Regions from separate parts of the Pseudomonas sp. 32A genome, predicted to be linked through region 3. Evidence: riboswitches for the same ligand, from Rfam matches in the RefSeq annotation. Region 3 holds a riboswitch; each other region holds the start of a gene.
The links. A riboswitch is a leader RNA that binds a small molecule or an ion and turns the genes downstream of it on or off. The one in region 3 is predicted to bind cobalamin.
Positions count from the first base shown of each region.

Region 1: another riboswitch for cobalamin. It lies ahead of cobO (cob(I)yrinic acid a,c-diamide adenosyltransferase); the one in region 3 lies ahead of cobW (cobalamin biosynthesis protein CobW).
Region 2: another riboswitch for cobalamin. It lies ahead of ACUN0G_RS26210 (TonB-dependent receptor plug domain-containing protein); the one in region 3 lies ahead of cobW (cobalamin biosynthesis protein CobW).

Region 1 covers NZ_JBQYLY010000001.1:1,469,615-1,475,846, forward strand. The annotation lists gene hda (DnaA regulatory inactivator Hda) at 200-904, shown strand; gene ACUN0G_RS06755 (C40 family peptidase) at 1,118-1,747, shown strand; gene ACUN0G_RS06760 (C40 family peptidase) at 1,892-2,434, shown strand; gene ACUN0G_RS06765 (PQQ-dependent sugar dehydrogenase) at 2,568-3,881, opposite strand; cobalamin riboswitch at 3,981-4,217, shown strand; gene cobO (cob(I)yrinic acid a,c-diamide adenosyltransferase) at 4,297-4,908, shown strand; gene ACUN0G_RS06775 (cobyrinate a,c-diamide synthase) at 4,905-6,232, shown strand, end outside.
Region 2 covers NZ_JBQYLY010000001.1:5,705,683-5,711,914, forward strand. The annotation lists gene ACUN0G_RS26205 ((2Fe-2S) ferredoxin domain-containing protein) at 1-166, opposite strand, end outside; gene ACUN0G_RS26210 (TonB-dependent receptor plug domain-containing protein) at 178-2,112, opposite strand; cobalamin riboswitch at 2,207-2,414, opposite strand; gene lexA (transcriptional repressor LexA) at 2,516-3,133, shown strand; gene imuA (translesion DNA synthesis-associated protein ImuA) at 3,133-3,744, shown strand; gene ACUN0G_RS26225 (Y-family DNA polymerase) at 3,752-5,167, shown strand; gene ACUN0G_RS26230 (error-prone DNA polymerase) at 5,143-6,232, shown strand, end outside.
Region 3 covers NZ_JBQYLY010000001.1:6,797,617-6,803,848, reverse strand. The annotation lists gene fabF (beta-ketoacyl-ACP synthase II) at 1-652, opposite strand, end outside; gene ACUN0G_RS31145 (winged helix-turn-helix transcriptional regulator) at 766-1,284, shown strand; cobalamin riboswitch at 1,281-1,482, shown strand; gene cobW (cobalamin biosynthesis protein CobW) at 1,576-2,637, shown strand; gene cobN (cobaltochelatase subunit CobN) at 2,641-6,232, shown strand, end outside.

The DNA.
Region 1 (6,232 bases), 5.3 Mb from region 3:
GGCTCAAGGCCGGGTTTGTCGTTTATCGGCTCTGGCGTTTCGCCATTGCGTCAAACAATCTTCACCAAATCCAACAAGTTAACGCAAACCTTTGATTTTGCTTGTGGTCTGCTGCATTGTGCGCCCGGCGTCACGGGTATAAACTTTGCAAACTTTACACAGAGGTCACTAACGGTTCGATTGGAGCCGTTCAGTCAGCATGAAACCGATTCAGCTGCCCCTAGGTGTGCGTCTGCGTGACGACGCTACCTTTATCAATTACTACCCAGGCGCCAATGCCGCTGCACTCGGCTATGTCGAGCGGCTCTGCGAAGCCGACGCCGGGTGGACCGAAAGCCTGATCTACCTCTGGGGCAAGCATGGCGTGGGGCGTACCCACTTGTTACAGGCCGCTTGCCTGCGCTTCGAGCAGATGGGGGAGCCGGCAGTTTACTTGCCGCTGGCGGAGCTGCTGGACCGTGGTATCGAGATCCTCGACAACCTTGAGCAATACGAACTGGTTTGTCTGGACGACTTGCACGCGGTAGCGGGGCGGGCGGATTGGGAAGAGGCGCTGTTCCATCTGTTCAACCGCTTGCGTGACAGTGGCCGGCGTTTGTTGATTGCCGCGTCCACCTCGCCACGTGAGTTGCCGGTGAAGCTGGCCGACTTGAAGTCGCGGCTGACCCTGGCGCTGATCTTCCAGATGCGCCCGTTGTCCGACGAAGACAAACTGCGTGCCCTGCAACTGCGTGCGTCTCGCCGCGGGTTGCACCTGACCGACGAGGTCGGGCATTTTATCCTCACTCGCGGCACCCGCAGCATGAGTGCACTGTTCGACTTGCTCGAACAGCTCGATCAGGCCTCCTTGCAGGCCCAGCGCAAGCTGACCATCCCCTTCCTGAAGGAAACCCTCGGCTGGTAGCCAGCCCTTTGAAATCGCGGCTTTCGGCAAATTCCAGGCGCCAGAAAACCTGCATTTGAGCCATTTTGGCCATGCAAATGGGGGCTATAGGGTGTTAAGGGCTTAGATGTCATAGTTCAAACAAGAAGTCACATAGATCACGATTGAATTTGCAAATCGATGTGATAGAAGGCATAGTCTCGGCTTCTTTACACATCAGCCACGGTCGTGCCCATGCTAAATCGCTTCGCACCCCTCGTGCCTCTCGCACTCGTTACCCTGTTGTTTGGTTGCGCCACCCACACTCAAAACGTGGCTGAGCAGCAAAAACCAGCACAACAGTCCCAGGCAAAATTCGTTGCGTCGCAGTCTTCCACTGTTTACCAGGAAGAAATCGCAACTGAAAAAGAACTCGCCGACTTCGCCGGCAGCAAGCCTTACCAGCTTCCAGTTCTGGCCGACAGCATTCTCGAACGTGGCATGTCCCTGATCGGTACCCGTTACCGTTTCGGCGGTACCTCTGAAGCCGGTTTCGACTGCAGCGGTTTCATCGGCTACCTGTTCCGCGAGGAAGCCGGCATGAATCTGCCGCGTTCCACCCGCGAAATGATCAACGTGGATGCACCGTTGGTCGCGCGGAACAACCTCAAACCCGGTGATCTGCTTTTCTTTAGTACGGCTGGTCGCGGTCGTGTCAGTCACGCCGGTATCTACCTGGGCGACAACCAGTTTATCCACTCCAGCAGCCGCCGCAGCGGTGGTGTGCGAGTCGACAACCTGGGTGACAGCTACTGGAGCAAAACCTTCATCGAAGCCAAGCGCGCCCTGGCGATGGCCCCGACTACCGTTACCGCTAGCAAGTAAAGTTAAAGTGATACTTGAAGTTTGACGTGTAAGCGCTAGAATCCCTGGACATTGTTGTAAATCGACCGCGCGAGCTTTGCTTGCGCGTTCTGTTTTTCAACGTTCGGCAGCGAAAGCCGCATCCAGATCAGGATTGTTCTGCCCATGTCGACCTCGGCCCGCCTAATTCTTCTTGTTTGCGCCGCGCTGCTCAGCGCCTGCGCAAGCCGTCCTCCGCCTGCGCCCGTGGCCGTCAAGCCCAAGCCGGTGTTCAATACCTACGCCACCCAGAATTTTTCGCCTGCGGCCGAAGACGTGCTCTTTCGTGCGCTGGGCCTGGTCGGCACGCCTTACCGTTGGGGCGGCAACACGCCGGACTCGGGGTTTGATTGCAGTGGCTTGATCGGTTTCGTCTACCGTGACGCGGCGGGCATCTCTCTGCCGCGCACCACCCGCGAGCTGATCGTGATGCGCGCCCAGGACGTGAGCGAAAACAACCTGCAGACCGGCGACCTGATTTTCTTCGCCACCGGTGGCGGCTCGCAGGTCAGCCACGCCGGGATCTACGTGGGTGAAGGCCGCTTTGTGCATGCGCCGCAAACCGGCGGTACGGTGAAGCTGGACACGCTGTCCAAAGCCTATTGGCAAAATGCCTACCTGAGCGCCAAGCGTGTGTTACCACCCGAGCACCTGGCACGAAACCCCTAGGAAAACACGAAACCCAATGTGGGAGTGGGCTTGCTCGCGAATGCAGTGTGTCAGTCACCTGGTTGTCGGCTGATCCACCGTATTCGCGAGCAAGCCCGCTCCCACATTTGTTTTGCGGTGTTTGCGAAGTGGGCTATTTAGCCGCCGACACCCGCCACACCTTGTTCCCCACATCATCTGCCACCAACAAATCCCCCTGCTTGTCGATCACCACGCCGACCGGGCGGCCCATAGCTTTCTCATCGCTGTTGAGGAAGCCGGTCAGCACATCCACCGGCTGGCCTTTTGGCTTGCCTGCCTCAAACGGCACGAAGATCACCTTGTAGCCACTGTGGGGCTTGCGGTTCCACGAACCGTGTTGGCCGATAAACGCGCCATTGCTGAATTGCGCCGGTAACTTGCTGCCATCAGCAAAGGTCAGTCCCAGCGAGGCTGTGTGCGGGCCGACTGCATAATCCGGGGCAATCGCCTTGGCCACCAGGTCAAGGTTCTGCGGTGTGACCCGCACATCCACGTGCTGCCCGTAGTAACTGAATGGCCACCCGTAGAAGGCGCCATCCTTGACCGAGGTGATGTAGTCCGGCACCAGATCGCTGCCGATTTCATCGCGCTCGTTGACGGCCGTCCATAACGCGCCGCTTTGCGGTTCCCAGGCCATGCCGTTGGGGTTGCGCAGGCCGGAGGCGAAGATGCGGTGTTGGCCGGTGGCGCGATCCACTTCCCAGATCGCGGCCCGGCCTTGTTCCGCTTCCAGGCCATTTTCCCCGACGTTGCTGTTGGAGCCCACGCTGACGTACAGCTTGCTGCCGTCCTTGCTGGCGATCACGTTCTTGGTCCAGTGATGGTTAATGCTGCCGCCCGGCAAGTCGGTGACGGTGGTGCCGGCGTCCTTGATCGAGGTTTCCCCTGGCTGATAAGGGAAGCGCAGCAATTTGTCCGAATCGGCGACATACAGGTCATTGCCCACCAGCGTCATGCCGAACGGCGAGTTCAGGTTCTCCAGGAACACCGTACGGGTTTCGGCCACGCCGTCGTGGTCGGCGTCCCGCAGCAGGGTAATGCGGTTCGGGCTCGGCACGCCGGCCCCGGCACGGCCCATGACTTTCTCCATCACCCAGCCACGAATGCCCTTGGCATCATCCGGCTTGGGCGGTGCGTTGGTTTCCGCCACCAGCACGTCGCCATTGGGCAGCACGTACAGCCAGCGTGGGTGATCCAGGCCTTCGGCAAACGCGGCCACCTGGGTGCCTGCGGCCGGAGTTGGCTTGACGCCTTCGGGCCAGCCGATGGCCGGGGCGATGTTCACCGTGGGGATCAGGGTTTTATTCGGCTCCGGCAGTTTGGGCGAGGGCCCGGTGCCGTCGGACACCTGAAGGGTCGAGCTTTCACCACAGGCGGCGAGGGTGCCGGCGACCATGATCAGTAGGGCAAGTCGGGTCTTGTGCATGGTTTTCTCCTTAATACCTGTAGTGGTAGAGGAGCGCAGCGGCCCGATGGTTCACGCGCATGTCCGGCTTTAATTGACGCTCCACCCCCAACCCACTAACCTTCGCGGCTTGTTTCAGGTGCTCTGTGGCGTACGCGCCGACTGAGTGAAACAGGGAAGCCGGTGAGTGAGCGCATTTTTCTACAGTGCCGCCACGATTCCGGCGCTGCCCCCGCAACGGTAAATGAGTCAAGACGGTGCCTTAAGCCACTGTATCGCCCGCGATATGGGAAGGCGCACCCTCGGCATCCCATGCCACTCATGAGCCCGGAGACCGGCCTGATCCATCCAACAGCATCACGGTGGGCGATGCTTGGCTGTCTGTATTGTCTTTTTCCTGCCCGCCGTTTTTGTCCAGCCCCAACGGAGAGCTGCCATGACTGAATCCCCTGATCGTGACGAACGCCACCTGGCGCGCATGCTGCGCAAAAAAGCTGTGATTGACGAGCGCATTGCCAATTCACCGAACGAGTGCGGGTTGCTGCTGGTGCTCACCGGCAATGGCAAGGGCAAGAGCAGCTCCGCTTTCGGCATGCTGGCCCGGGCCATGGGCCACGGCATGCAGTGCGGTGTGGTGCAGTTCATCAAGGGCCGCAACAGCACCGGTGAAGAAATGTTCTTCCGGCGTTTCCCCGAGCAGGTGCGCTTCCACGTGATGGGCGAAGGTTTTACCTGGGAAACCCAGGACCGTGCGCGCGACATCGTGGCCGCCGAAGCCGCCTGGGCGGTCTCCCGGGAAATGCTGCAGAACCCGGCCATTGGCCTGGTGGTGCTGGACGAGCTGAACATCGCCCTCAAGCACGGCTACCTCGACCTGGACCAGGTACTCAGCGACCTGCAGGCCCGCCCGCCGATGCAGCACGTGCTGGTGACCGGCCGTGGCGCCAAACCCGAATTGATCGAAATGGCCGACACCGTGACTGAAATGGGCATGCTCAAGCACGCCTTCCAGGCCGGTATCAAGGCGCAGAAAGGCATCGAACTTTGAATCAGCCCCGTCATTGTCCTGCTGTGCTGATCGCCGCACCGGCGTCCGGCCAGGGCAAAACCACCGTCACCGCCGCGCTGGCCCGTTTGCACCGCAACCTGGGGCGCAAGGTGCGGGTGTTCAAATGCGGCCCGGACTTTCTCGACCCGATGATCCACGAGCGCGCCAGTGGTGCGCCGGTCTATCAGTTGGACATGTGGATGGTGGGCGAGCAGGAAAGTCGCCGGTTGCTGTGGGAAGCGGCGGGGGAAGCCGACCTGATCCTGATCGAAGGCGTGATGGGCTTGTTCGACGGCACGCCGTCCAGCGCCGACCTTGCGCGGCACTTTGGCGTGCCGGTACTGGCGGTGATCGACGGCACGGCCATGGCCCAGACCTTCGGCGCACTGGCATTGGGCCTGGCGCGTTACCAGCCGGACCTGCCGTTTGCCGGTGTGCTGGCCAACCGCGTCGGCACACTGCGTCACGCGCAATTGCTCGAAGGCAGCCTCACCGAAGGCCTGCGCTGGTACGGCGCGCTGTCCCGGGAAACCGGCATTGAGTTGCCCAGCCGCCACCTTGGCCTGGTGCAGGCCAGCGAACTGAACGACCTTGATCTACGACTCGACGCCGCCGCCCAGGCCTTGGGCAGCAGTTGCGAGGTAGCGCTGCCACCGCCGGTGGAATTCGCCGCACCCGAGTTGATCGAGACCCAACCGTTACTGGCCGGCGTACGCATTGCCGTGGCCCGCGACGAAGCCTTCGCCTTTACCTACGGTGCCAGCCTTGATCTGCTGCGGGCGATGGGCGCTGAGTTGTGCTTCTTCTCGCCGATTCGCGACCGCGCGTTGCCCGACGCTGACAGCCTCTACCTGCCGGGCGGTTACCCGGAACTGCATCACCAGGCGCTGTCGGAAAATACCCCGATGCTGGCCGCCATTCGCGCCCATCACGCTGCCGGCAAGCCGCTGCTGGCCGAATGCGGTGGCATGCTCTATCTGCTGGACTCGCTCACCGATGTCGACGGCACCCGTGCCGAACTGGTGGGCCTGCTCCAGGGTGATGCCGTGATGCAGAAACGTCTGGCGGCACTGGCCCTGCAAAACGTCGAACTGCCCGAAGGCCTGCTGCGTGGCCACACTTATCATCACTCGTTGACCAGCACCGAATGGCAGCCGATTGCCCGGGGCCTGAGCCCGAATGGCGGGCGCGGCGCCGAGGCGGTTTATCGTCAGGGCCGGATGACCGCGTCCTACGTGCACTTTTACTTCCCGTCCAACCCGACAGCGGTGGCTGCCCTGTTTGCGCCAAGCCTTGAGACCGCCATCGCAGGCAAGCCAGCTCC
Region 2 (6,232 bases), 1.1 Mb from region 3:
TCAACAGCACGCCGCCAGGTTTTTCGATGCGGTCGTGTGCCAGCAGGTGGCGGCGCAGGGTTTTCCATAATTGCAGCGCGCCACGCTGGGTGCAGCGCGGGCCGGTGCACAGGAACACGTGACGGGCGTGGTCAGGCACATGGGACCAGTCCGGATGAGTTTCCACGGGCGTACTCATCAGAAGCGATACGTGTAGCGTACTTCGGAGGTGAACGGCCGCCCGAGGTTGTCGACGTTGCTGGCGCGGCTGGTGACGTAATCGCGGTCGAACAGGTTCTCTACCAGCAGGCTCAGGCGGTGTTGGTGGGCGTTGTCGAGGTAGCGATAGGCGTCGGCGTCGACCACGGTGTAGTTGCCGTACTCGACCTTTTTCGAGCTGACAATATCGCCGATGTAACGCACGGCAGTACCGACGCCCCACAGGCGGTCCACCGATTCATAGCCGACCCGCGAGCGGGCGAAGAAGCCGGGAATATCATTGAGGGTGACACCCGCGCGGGACTCGGTGAGGTTGCGGGTCATGTCGGCCTGCACGCTCCATTGCTCGTTAAGTTGCAGCTTGGCGTCGGCCTCGAAACCGCGCATCTGGATCTGCCCCTGGCCGTTGACCCACTGGATATCGTCCAGGGTGATCAGGTCGGTGATCTTGCGCTTGAACAGCGTCACGCTGGCGCTGAAGTCCCGCGCCAGCAGGCTACCTTTGTAGTCGATGCCCAGCTCGGCGTTGCGGCTCTTCTCCGGCTTGAGGTTGCGGTTGCCTTTCTCATCGTCTTCGTTGACGAACAGTTGCTCGGCATTCGGCAGTTTGTAGGCGGTGCCGTATTGGCCGCGCAGGGCCCAGTTGTCGTTGAGGTCGTAGAGCGAAGTAAGCATGCCGACCGTGGCGCTGTCGCCGCCGCTCATGGCTTCGTGGCGTACACCGATGCTCGGGTGCCAGTTCGGCAACGCCTCGATAGTCGGGCGCAGTTGGGTGTACAGCGCGTGGGCCTGGGCCTTGTTGTCGTCGATGATCAATACATCGTCCTGGCCCTTGAACCACTGGTTGTCGGAACCGAATACCAGCACATGCTCACCGGGCAACACGGCCTTGCCTTCGGCCTGCACGCCCCAGTCGGTGAAGCCCCAGTAATCGTTGTGGTTGATGACCTTGGTGCCGCCGCCTTCGACATTGTTGAGACGGGTGTAGCGCGTGTCCCAATCGTTGATATGCCCTTTGACGAAGTAGCTCAGGCGCTCGTTGATGGTTTGCTCGAAGGTCGCCGTAGCGATCTGTTGCACGCGGTCGTTGGTGGTCTTGTGGTTGTCCACCGGGCGGGCGAAATCCAGGTTGGCGTCGGCGTATTGGTAAAACAGTTCCAGGCGCGTGTCATCGCCAAACGACTGGATCGCCTTGGTGCCGAAGGTGGTGACTTCGTAGGAGCGCTTCTTGTCGGTGACATTTTTCATGTCGCGGTTGCGAAACGGCTGGTAGCCCTCGGAGGCGTTGCGGCTGACGTAGGCCAGCAAGCCGAGGTCGCCAAATCCGTTATTGAAAATCTTCTCGACCCGAGCATCGCCGGTGGTGCCGCCGAAGGTGTCGGCACCCAGGTTCACCTCGCCGGACGCCTCGCGGGTTTGCGGGCTGCGGGTGACGATGTTGATCACCCCAGACACCGCCTGGGTGCCGAACAGCAGGCTCTGGCCACCCTTGAGCACTTCGATGCGCTCGATGGCGTTGGCGGGCAGGGTGTCCAGGTACAGGCCGCCGTACAGGCGGTTGTTCAGGCGCACGCCGTCCAGCAGGATCAGCGTGTCGTCGTTGCGCCCACCCAGCAGGGAATAAGTGCCGTAGTCGAACGGGCCATTCTTGGGTGCCACGTACAGGCCGGGGATGAACATCTGCATCACGCGCGACACATCGGCGGCGGGGCCGGCGCGTTCAATCTGTTCGCGGGTGACGATCTCAACCTTGCTGCCGTACTGGGCCATATCGGCCACGGTGGTGGACTCCACCGACGGTGCGGAAACGTTGAGTTGCTTGAGTTCCAGGGTGTTGTCGTCGGCCAGCAGCAGGGGGCTGAACAGGCAGCCGAACAACAGGCCGGGCACAGGGGTCTTGAAAGGTCGAATCATAGTCTTCTCGGAAAAGTATCTTTCGCGAAAAGCACGCACGAGTAGGCACCGAGCACACGCCAATACCGGCCCATGCCCGCCCACCGCAGGATTTTGCCAAACAGAATTCCAGGCCGGTCTCCGGGCTCACGCGTATGGACACCTTCACCTTCCCATGGCGCGCAGGCCACAGTGGTGTGTCGAAGGGGTCACGCGTCTACCGTTGCGGGGGCAGCACCGGACTGGCTCGAAAAAGAGCGGCACCGGTTTCCCGTTTCACCCCAAGCACGGCGGCAGGGGGCACCTGAAACAGGCCGGCATCTGAACATTCGAAAGACCGTTCGTCAACTTGGCGGGGACTTTTCCGGTGGCTGTATGGGAAGCGACTGACGGATATTGCCAGAAAATTCCCACAGGAGTACAAATGTACTCCATGACGAATCTAACGCCCCGCCGTACCGCCATCCTGACCTTTATCCGCGACCGTATCGCGCAGCAAGGCCAGTCTCCCAGCCTCGCCGAGATCGCCGAGGCGTTCGGCTTTGCCTCCCGCAGCGTGGCGCGCAAGCATGTGCTGGCGCTGACCGAGGGCGGCTTTATCGAGGTCAACCCCAACCAGGCGCGCGGCATTCGCCTGCTCAATCAACCGGCGCGGCCGGAGGTGCTGGACATCCCGGTACTCGGCCGGGTAGCCGCCGGCTTGCCCATCGGCGCTGACGCTGAGGTGCACAACCGCCTCTTACTCGACCCGGGCATGTTCGCGAAAACCCCGGATTACCTGCTGCGGGTGCAGGGCGATTCGATGATCGAAGACGGCATCCTCGATGGCGACCTGGTGGGCGTACGTCGCAGTGCCGAGGCCTTGAACGGGCAGATCGTGGTGGCGCGCCTGGACGGTGAAGTCACCATCAAGCGCTTCGAACACGTCGGCGAGCGCGTGCGCCTGCTGCCGCGCAACCCCGCTTATCAACCCATCGTGGTGCGGCCCGATCAGGACCTGGCCATCGAAGGGGTGTTCTGCGGTTTGGTGAGGCAAGGCTGATGGGCGCCGTCGTTGCACTGGACTCGCTGTTCAATGGCGGCCGGGTCTGGAAAGGCCGGCCCGCCGCGCCGCCGGCCAGCGTCCATCCCACCGGGCTTGCGGCCTTGGATGCGGTGCTGCCCAGCGGTGGCTGGCCGGAAGCGGCGTTGAGCGAAATCCTGATGGCGAAGGAGGGCGTGGGCGAGTTGCAATTGGTGTGGCCGACCCTGGCGCGGATGTCGGCGGCCGGCGAGCGTATCGTGCTGGTGGCGCCGCCTTACACGCCGTACCCCCACGCCTGGCAAAACGCCGGGGTGGATGTGCGCCAGCTTTCCGTGATCCAGGCCGATGAACGTGATGCCCTGTGGGCCGTGGAGCAATGCCTGCGTTCCGGCAGTTGTGGCGCGGTGCTGTGCTGGCCGCGCAAGGCCGATGACCGGGCCTTGCGCCGCTTGCAGGTGGCGGCGGAAACCGGCCAGACCCTGGCCTTTGCCTGGCGCTCCTTGAACGAGGCTATTAACCCGTCACCGGCCGCGTTGCGCCTGGCGGTGGAGGCGAGCCCTGCGCAAGTGCGGGTGCTCAAGTGCCGGGGCGGCCTGGCCCATCCCGCGCCCATTGCGCTTGGGCACTGAGGTTGGCATGCGCTGGGTGTGTATTGTCTTCCCGCAATTGGCGCTGGACGGGGTGCTGCGTCTGCGCCCCGAACCGGATCAGCCGTTGGCCCTGTTGGCCGGCACGCCGCAGCGGCGGGTGCTGCAAACCGTCAATGAGGCCGCGCGCAAACTCGGCCTGCGCCCCGGCCAATCCCTGACGGCAGCCCATGCCTTGACCAAGGCCTTTGCCTGCGCCGAATACGAGCCGGCACAGATCGAATACTGGCAGCAATTTCTCGCCGCCTGGGCCTACCGTTTCAGCTCCCAGGTCAGCCTGTATTACCCACGAGCGTTGTTGTTCGAGATCGAGTCAAGCCTGGGCCTGTTCGGGCCCTGGCCGTTGCTCGAAGCGCGCTTGCGCAAGGAACTGACCGACCTCGGGTTTCGTCATCGCATCGTCGCCGCGCCGAACCCGGCGGCGGCGCGGATTCTGGCGAATGCCTACGACGGCCTTGCCGTGGCCGATGAGCACAGCCTGCAACAAGCCCTGGCGCCGATCCCCATCGACCGCGCCGGCCTCGACCCGCAAGCCGCCACCGCGTTGTCGCGTATGGGCTTGCGCACCCTGGCCCAGGTGCAGGCATTACCCCGGCATACCCTGGCCCGGCGTTTCGACGCGGCGCTACTCAAGCACCTCGATGCATTGTGCGGGCAACGGCCCTTGGCCCTGGCGTTCTACCAGCCGCCGGACCAGTTCGATGTGCGCATCGAGCTGAATTTTGATGTGCTGTCCCACCAGGCCTTGCTATTTCCCTTGCGCCGTTTGACCGGCGATTTATCGGCGTTCCTGTGTGGCCGCGACAGTGGCGTGCAGCGCTTTGACCTGCACCTGGAGCACGCCGCAGAACCCGACACCGTCATCAAAGTCGGCCTGCTCAGCGCCGAGCGTGACGCAGCGATGCTGTTCGAACTGGCCCGCGGCCGCCTGGAGCAGGTGCAAGTCACCTCGCCGGTGCGTGGCTTTCGCCTGGTGGCCCAGGACCTGCCGGTGTTTGTGCCTCAGCGCCAGGACCTGTTCGACGAGCGCCCGCAACAAACCCTGCCGTGGGAACAACTGCGCGAACGCCTGCGGGCGCGGTTGGGGGACGAAGCGGTGCAAGGCCTGCGCTTTCACGCCGACCACCGCCCCGAATGCGCCTGGCAACCCGGTGCTGATCTTCGCCCGTGCTCACCCTCAAACAACGTGCAACGCCCGGGCTGGTTGTTGCATGAACCGATGCCTCTCGCCGAGCAAGGTCTACACATCCTGATGGGCCCGGAGCGCATCGAGTCCGGCTGGTGGGATGGCGCCGATGTGCGCCGCGATTATTACCTGGTGCGCACTCGTGCCGGCCAGCAAGGCTGGGCCTACCGCACCGTGGGCGAAAGCGGCACGCTGTGGCTGCAAGGCTGGTTCGCATGAAGTACGCGGAGCTGCATTGCCTGTCCAACTTCAGTTTCCAGCGTGGCGCCTCCAGTGCCCGCGAACTGTTCGAACGGGCCAAGCAGCAGGGCTACGCAGCGCTGGCGATCACCGATGAATGCACCTTGTCGGGTATCGTGCGTGCCTGGCAGGCGGCCAAGGCAGTCGAGTTGCCGCTGATTATCGGCAGCGAGATGCGCCTGGAAAACGGCCCGAAGCTGGTACTGCTGGTGGAGAACCTGGAGGGCTATCAGCACCTGTGCCGACTGATCACCATTGCCCGCCGCCGCGCGGAAAAAGGTCACTACCGCCTGCTGCAGGAAGACTTCATATCCGTGCAAGGTTTGCTGGCGTTATGGATGGTCGAAGACACCGACACCCAGGCCCATATCCAATGGCTGCGCAGCACCTTTACCGATCGCCTGTGGCTGGCTGTGGAGCTGCATTGCGGCCAGAACGATGCCCGCCACCTTGAGCAACGCCTGAACCTGGCCGCCAGCCTGCACCTGCCGGCGGTGGCCTGCGGCGATGTGCATATGCATGTGCGTGGCCGCCGTGCCCTGCAAGACACCATGACCGCGATCCGTCATCACGTCCCGGTGGCCGAAGCCGGTGCGCGCCTGCATCCCAATGGTGAACGACACTTGCGCAGCCTCGATGCACTGGCCGCGCTGTACCCGGCGCACTTGCTGGAAGAGTCCCTGAATATCGCCCGGCGTTGCACCTTCGACCTTGGCCAACTGCGCTATCAATACCCGAGGGAACTGGTGCCCGAAGGGCAAACGCCTGAGAGCTGGTTGCGCACCTTGACCGAAGAGGGCATTGCCCAGCGTTGGCCGCACGGCGTGGACGCCAAGACCCTTGGGCAGATCAATGATGAGCTGAAGCTGATCACCGAGCTGGGCTACGAAAGCTACTTCCTCACCGTGCACGACATTGTGCGCTTCGCCCGCAGCCGTTCGATCCTGTGCCAGGGCCGCGGCTCGGCGGCCAACTCGGCGGTGTGTTTTGCCCTGGGCATCACCGAGATCAACCCGAGCCTGATGAACATGTTGTTCGAGCGCT
Region 3 (6,232 bases):
ACAGCGCTCGCGCCGCAGCAAAACCGCCGAGGCTGACCCGGTGGATGCAGGCTTCGGCGCCGCCACACACGGCGATGTCGATTTCCCCTGCACGGATCATGCGCGCGGCATCACCAATCGCCTGTACGCCGGCGGCGCAAGCAGTGACGGGGGAGCCCAGCGGACCTTTCAGTTGATGCTGGATCGACACATGCCCGGCTGCCATGTTGCCGAGGAATGACGGAATCGTGAACGGCGACAGGCGGCGTGGTCCTTTGCTGTCAGCCGTTCGGACGGCCTCGGCAATCGCGGGAAAACCACCCACGCCGGAAGCGATAATGGTCGCAGTACGTTCCTGCTGCGAGGGCGTTTGCGGACTCCAGCCCGCCTGGGCCAGGGCCTCTTGCGCGGCGGCCAGGGCAAACACGATGAACCGGTCCATCTTGCGTTGTTCCTTGGCCGGGATGACAGTGTCCGGGTCAAAGCCGGCTTCAGGGTCTTGGGTGCGGTCGAGCACTTGGCCGCCGATGCTGATTGCCAGGTCGCCGATCAATGCCTCGGGTAGCCTGCGAATCCCGGATTCACCGGCCAGCAGGCGTTTCCAGGTCTGTTCCACGCCGGTTGCCAGCGGGGTCACTGCACCCATGCCGGTCACAACAATTCGCTTACTCATGATCGCTTAGCTCCGCAAATTTCAGGTTGGTAGCATTGCATGGACGAAGCTATCATTATGAAAGTAACATCCGATAGCTTAAATTTCCGTAGCCGCCCCACAGAGGAACTGCAATGCAACGTAAGTCGCTGGTGAATGCCGAATGCCCGGTAGCCCGTGGAGTGGAGCGGGTAGGCGAGTGGTGGAGCATCCTGATCATGCGCGACGCGCTGCAGGGCCTGCGCCGTTTCGATGAGTTTTCCCAGAGCCTGGGCATCGCTCCGAACATGCTGACTCGCCGGCTCAACAGCCTAGTGGACGCGGGGCTGTTGGAGCGCCGGCAATACAGCGAGCGGCCGCCACGTTTCGAATACGTGCCGACGCCGGTCGGCGAGGATTTCCGGGTGGTGATCATGGCGTTCGTCGGTTGGGGCAACCGCCATTTCGCCAACGAAGGTGAAAGCCTGCAATTGGTCGACCGGGAAACCCGGCGCCCGGTGGAAGTGGCGGTGGTGGATGCCGACGGCGCGCGCGTGTCCGTCGAGCAATGCAGCGTTCAAGCCGGGCCTGCCGCCAGCGAGGGCATGCTGGAGCGCCTGGCGCTGCTTCGCGCCAAACGCTCGGACATTGACCCGTCCCTGCGCACTGCGTAGCCTTGCACCTTCGAGGTTCTTCGGCCCAGGCCGAAGCTAAGAAGGGAACGCGGTCAATGCCGCGGCTGCCCCCGCAACTGTAAAGGGTTTATCTGACTGCCACGCCACTGCCTGAACAAGGCGGGAAGGCGCAGCCAGCGCCGGCCTCACCGCCGGCAAGCCCCAAGCCAGGAGACCTGCCTCGCAACCGATTTTCTACTTCAACCGGGCGGGGTGATCCGGTGGCGAATTCTGCTTCTGCGCACCCGCGCAGGGCCACTCGTCCCGTATGCCCGCCCCAAAGGGCATCCGATGAAAACACTGGCCAAACTCCCCGTCACCATCGTTACCGGCTTCCTCGGCTCGGGCAAGACCACCCTGCTGCGCCACATGCTGGACAACGCCCAGGGGCGCCGCATCGCGGTGATCGTCAACGAGTTCGGCGAGCTGGGCATTGACGGTGAAATCCTCAAGCAATGCTCCATCGGCTGTACCGAAGAAGAAGCCAACGGCCGCGTCTACGAATTGGCCAATGGCTGCCTGTGCTGCACGGTCCAGGAAGAGTTCTTCCCGGTGATGCGCGAACTGGTGGCCCGTCGCGGCGACCTCGACCATATCCTCATCGAAACCTCGGGCCTGGCCCTGCCAAAACCCTTGGTCCAGGCGTTCCAGTGGCCGGAAATCCGCAGCGCCTGCACCGTTGACGCCGTGATCACCGTGGTTGACAGCCCAGCCGTAGCCGCCGGCACGTTCGCCGCCTTCCCGGACCAGGTCGACGCTCAGCGCAAGCTCGACCCGAACCTGGACCACGAATCCCCACTGCACGAGCTGTTCGCCGACCAACTGGCCAGCGCCGACCTGGTGATCCTCAACAAGTCCGACCTGATCAGCCCTGAAGACCTGGCCCGTGTGCGCCTGGAAGTGGCTGAAGAACTGCCGCCGGCGGTCAAAATCATCGAAGCCAGCAGCGGTCGCCTGCCGCTGGACGTGTTGATCGGCCTGGGCGCCGGCTCCGAAGAACACATCGACGGTCGCCACAGCCATCACGATCATCACCACGAAGGTGAGGACGACCACGATCACGACGCCTTCGATTCCATCTCCATCGAACTGCCCCAAGCCGACGAAAGCCTGCTGCTGGACGCTTTGACGCAACTGGTGGTCAAGCACGGCATCCTGCGGGTCAAGGGTTTCGCAGCGATCCCGAACAAACCGATGCGCCTGCTGATCCAGGGCGTAGGCACGCGTTTCGACAAGCACTTTGACCGCGCCTGGCGCGCCGATGAGCCCCGCGCCACGCACCTGGTGCTGATCGGCCAGGAACTGGACGCCGCCTTGCTTGAAGCGCAACTGCGCGCCGCCCTCAGCGTTTAACCCATGCACCTGCTCAGGACTCAGCCCGGCGGTTTCGTTTCGGATGACAACATCGCCGACCTTGGACAGACTCCCGCCGAGCTGGTGATCCTGTGCAGCGGTGATTCCAGCCTGGCGCTGCTGGCCGAAGCGGCCCAGCAACTGCCCGAGAGTTACCCGAGCCTGCGCCTGGCCAATCCGATGCAGGTGCAGAACCATGCCTCGGTCGACCTGTATGTGGACGAGGTATTGCGCCACGCCAAGGTCATCCTGATTTCGCTGCACGGCGGCATCGGTTATTGGCGCTACGGTATCGAGCGCCTGGTGGAGTTGGCCGAGCGCGGCGTGCAGCTGATCCTGGTGCCGGGTGATGATCGCCCGGACCCGGAACTCAGCGGCCTCAGCACCGTGGGGGCCGAGGAGCGTGATCGGCTCTGGCATTTCCTGCGCCAGGGCGGCTTGGGGAATGCGCTGGATTTCTATCGTTGCCTGGCGGCCAGCTACCTTGGCCGCGATTACGCTTGGGACGAGCCGCAAACCCTGCCGCGTACGGCGATTTATCACCCGCACAAAGCCAATGCCCGTCTCAATGATTGGCAGGCCGACTGGCATGCTGATTTTCCGGTGGCGGCGGTGCTGTTCTACCGCTCGCATTTGCAGGCGGCCAACACCGGCTTTATCGATGTGTTTTGCCAACGCTTGCAGGCGGCGGGTCTTAACCCGTTGCCGATGGCGGTGGCCAGTTTGAAAGAACCCGGCTGCCTGACGGTGGTCGAGGACTTGCTGGACGAGGTGCACGCCTCGGTGATTCTGAACACCACCGGCTTTGCCCAATCCAGCCCCGAAGCCCCGCACCTGCGGCCGTTTCGCCGCAATATCCCGGTGATCCAGGCGATTTGCGCCCAGGACAACGAGCCCGGCTGGCAGGCCAGCGAGCAAGGCCTCGGCCCACGTGACCTGGCGATGCACATCGCGTTGCCGGAACTGGACGGGCGCATCATCAGCCGGCCCATCAGCTTCAAAGACCTGGCCTGGCGCAGCGAGCGCAGCCAGTCGGATGTGGTCTGCTATCGCGCGCAGCCGGAGCGCATGGACTTTGTCGCCGAACTGGCGCGGCGTTGGGTGGAACTGGCGCGGGTGCCGAATGGCGAAAAGCGCATCGCGCTGATCCTCGCCAACTACCCGACCCGGGATGGGCGTATCGGCAATGGTGTGGGGCTCGACACGCCAGCCGCTGCGCTGAACATCTTGCGCGCATTAAAGACCGAAGGTTATCCGCTGCCGGACGTCCTGCCGGAAAGCGGCACGGCGCTGATCCAGGAACTGTTGGGCGGTGTCAGCAACGACCTGGACAGCCTCGACCTGCGTCCGTGTCACCAAAGCCTGGCGCTCGACGACTACGAAGCGATGTTCAACCGCTTGCCCGAGTCTAACCGCCAAGCGGTTTTGGCACGCTGGGGCACACCTCATACCGATCCGATGTTCCGCGACGGCCGCATGATGATTGCCGGCCTGCGTTTCGGCCTGACCTTCGTCGGCATCCAGCCGGCCCGGGGTTACCAGGTCGACGCCAGTGCCGTTTATCACGACCCGGACCTGGTGCCGCCCCACGGTTACCTGGCGTTCTACTTGTGGTTGCGCCAGACCTACGGCGCCCACGGCGTGATCCACGTCGGCAAGCACGGCAACCTGGAGTGGCTGCCGGGCAAGGGCGTCGGGCTTTCCGAAAACTGCTGGCCGGACGCATTGCTGGGGCCGTTGCCGAATATCTACCCGTTTATCGTCAACGACCCGGGCGAGGGCGCCCAGGCCAAGCGCCGTACCCAGGCGGTGATCATCGATCACCTGATGCCGCCGCTGACCCGCGCCGAAACCTACGGGCCGTTGCGCGACCTGGAGCTGCTGGCCGACGAGTATTACGAAGCACAACTCCTCGACCCTCGACGGGCCCGCGAGCTGCAAAAGGACATCCTCAAGCTGGTGCGGGAAACCCGTATCGACCAGGAACTGGCCCTGGACGAAAGCCTCAACAGCGATGCCGACGCGGCGATCTGGCTGCCGCGCCTGGACACTTACCTGTGTGACTTGAAGGAGTCGCAGATTCGCGATGGCCTGCACATTTTCGGCGAGTCGCCCGAGGGCCGTTTGCGCATCGACACCTTACTGGCCTTGCTGCGCATTCCGCGTGGCGATGGTCGCGGGCCGCAATCGAGCCTGCTGCGGGTATTGGCCAAGGCTTTCGAGCTGGGCTTCGACCCGCTGGACTGTGCCCTGGCCGAGCCGTGGACCGGGCGCCGTCCATTGGTGTTGCAGAAGATCGACACACAATTGTGGCGCACCGCCGGCGACACCCGTGAACGCCTGGAGCTGTATGCCGCGCGCCTGATCGAGCAGGCCCTGGAAGGTGCGGTGGAGCAGCTTGAAGAGCCCGGTTGGGAAGACGTCAAGTCGGTGATCGAGAGCCTGCGCATCGTCGTCGCACCGCGCCTGGATGCCTGCGGCCCGGCGGAAATGCGCGGGTTGCTGGACGCATTGAGCGGGCGCTTCGTCCCGGCCGGGCCCAGCGGTGCGCCGAGCCGGGGCCGCTTGGACGTATTGCCCACCGGGCGCAATTTCTTCTCGGTGGATGTGCGCAACCTGCCAACCACCACTGCCTGGCGCATCGGCTTCCAGTCGGCGAACCTGATTCTTGAGCGTCACCTGCAGGATCATGGCGACCACTTGCGCCAGCTCGGCCTGTCGGTGTGGGGCACTGCCACCATGCGCACCGGCGGCGACGACATTGCCCAGGCCATGGCGCTGATGGGCGTGCGCCCGGTATGGGCCACGGGCAGCCAGCGGGTGGATGACTTTGAAATCCTGCCCATCAGCCTGCTGGACCGGCCACGTGTGGATGTGACCTTGCGCGTGTCGGGCTTCTTCCGCGATGCGTTCGCCAACCTGATCCGCCTGTTCGACGCGGCGGTGCAAGCCGTGGCGGCGCTGGACGAACCCGACGACCTGAACCCCCTGGCCGCCAAGGTGCGCAGTGAGCGCGAAGCGTTGCGCCTGTCGGGCCTGGACGAGGAAGCGGCGGCGAAGCAGGCCGGTTGGCGGATCTTCGGCGCCAAGCCCGGGGCCTACGGCGCCGGCGTGCAGGGCGCGATTGACGGGCGCGTGTGGCAGAGCCGCGAAGACCTGGCGGAGGTTTACCTGAACTGGGGCGGCTACGCCTATGGCGGCTCCGATGAAGGCACCGCCGCCCGCGAACAGTTTGCTCAGCGTTTGAGCCAGGTGCAGGCGGTGTTGCAGAACCAGGACAACCGCGAGCATGACCTGCTCGACTCCAATGATTACTACCAATTCCAGGGCGGCATGCTTGCAGCCGTGGAAACCCTGAGCGGTGACAAGGCCGCCAGCTATCATGGTGACCACAGTCAGCCGGACCTGCCGAAGATCCGCACGCTGAAGGAAGAGCTGAACCGGGTGATCCGTGCCCGGGCGGCCAATCCGAAGTGGATTGAAGGGGTGAAGCGCCACGGTTACAAAGGCGCGTTCGAGATGGCCGCCACCGTGGACAATCTGTTCGCGTTCGACGCCACCACGGCGTTGATCGACGATCATCAATACGCGTTGC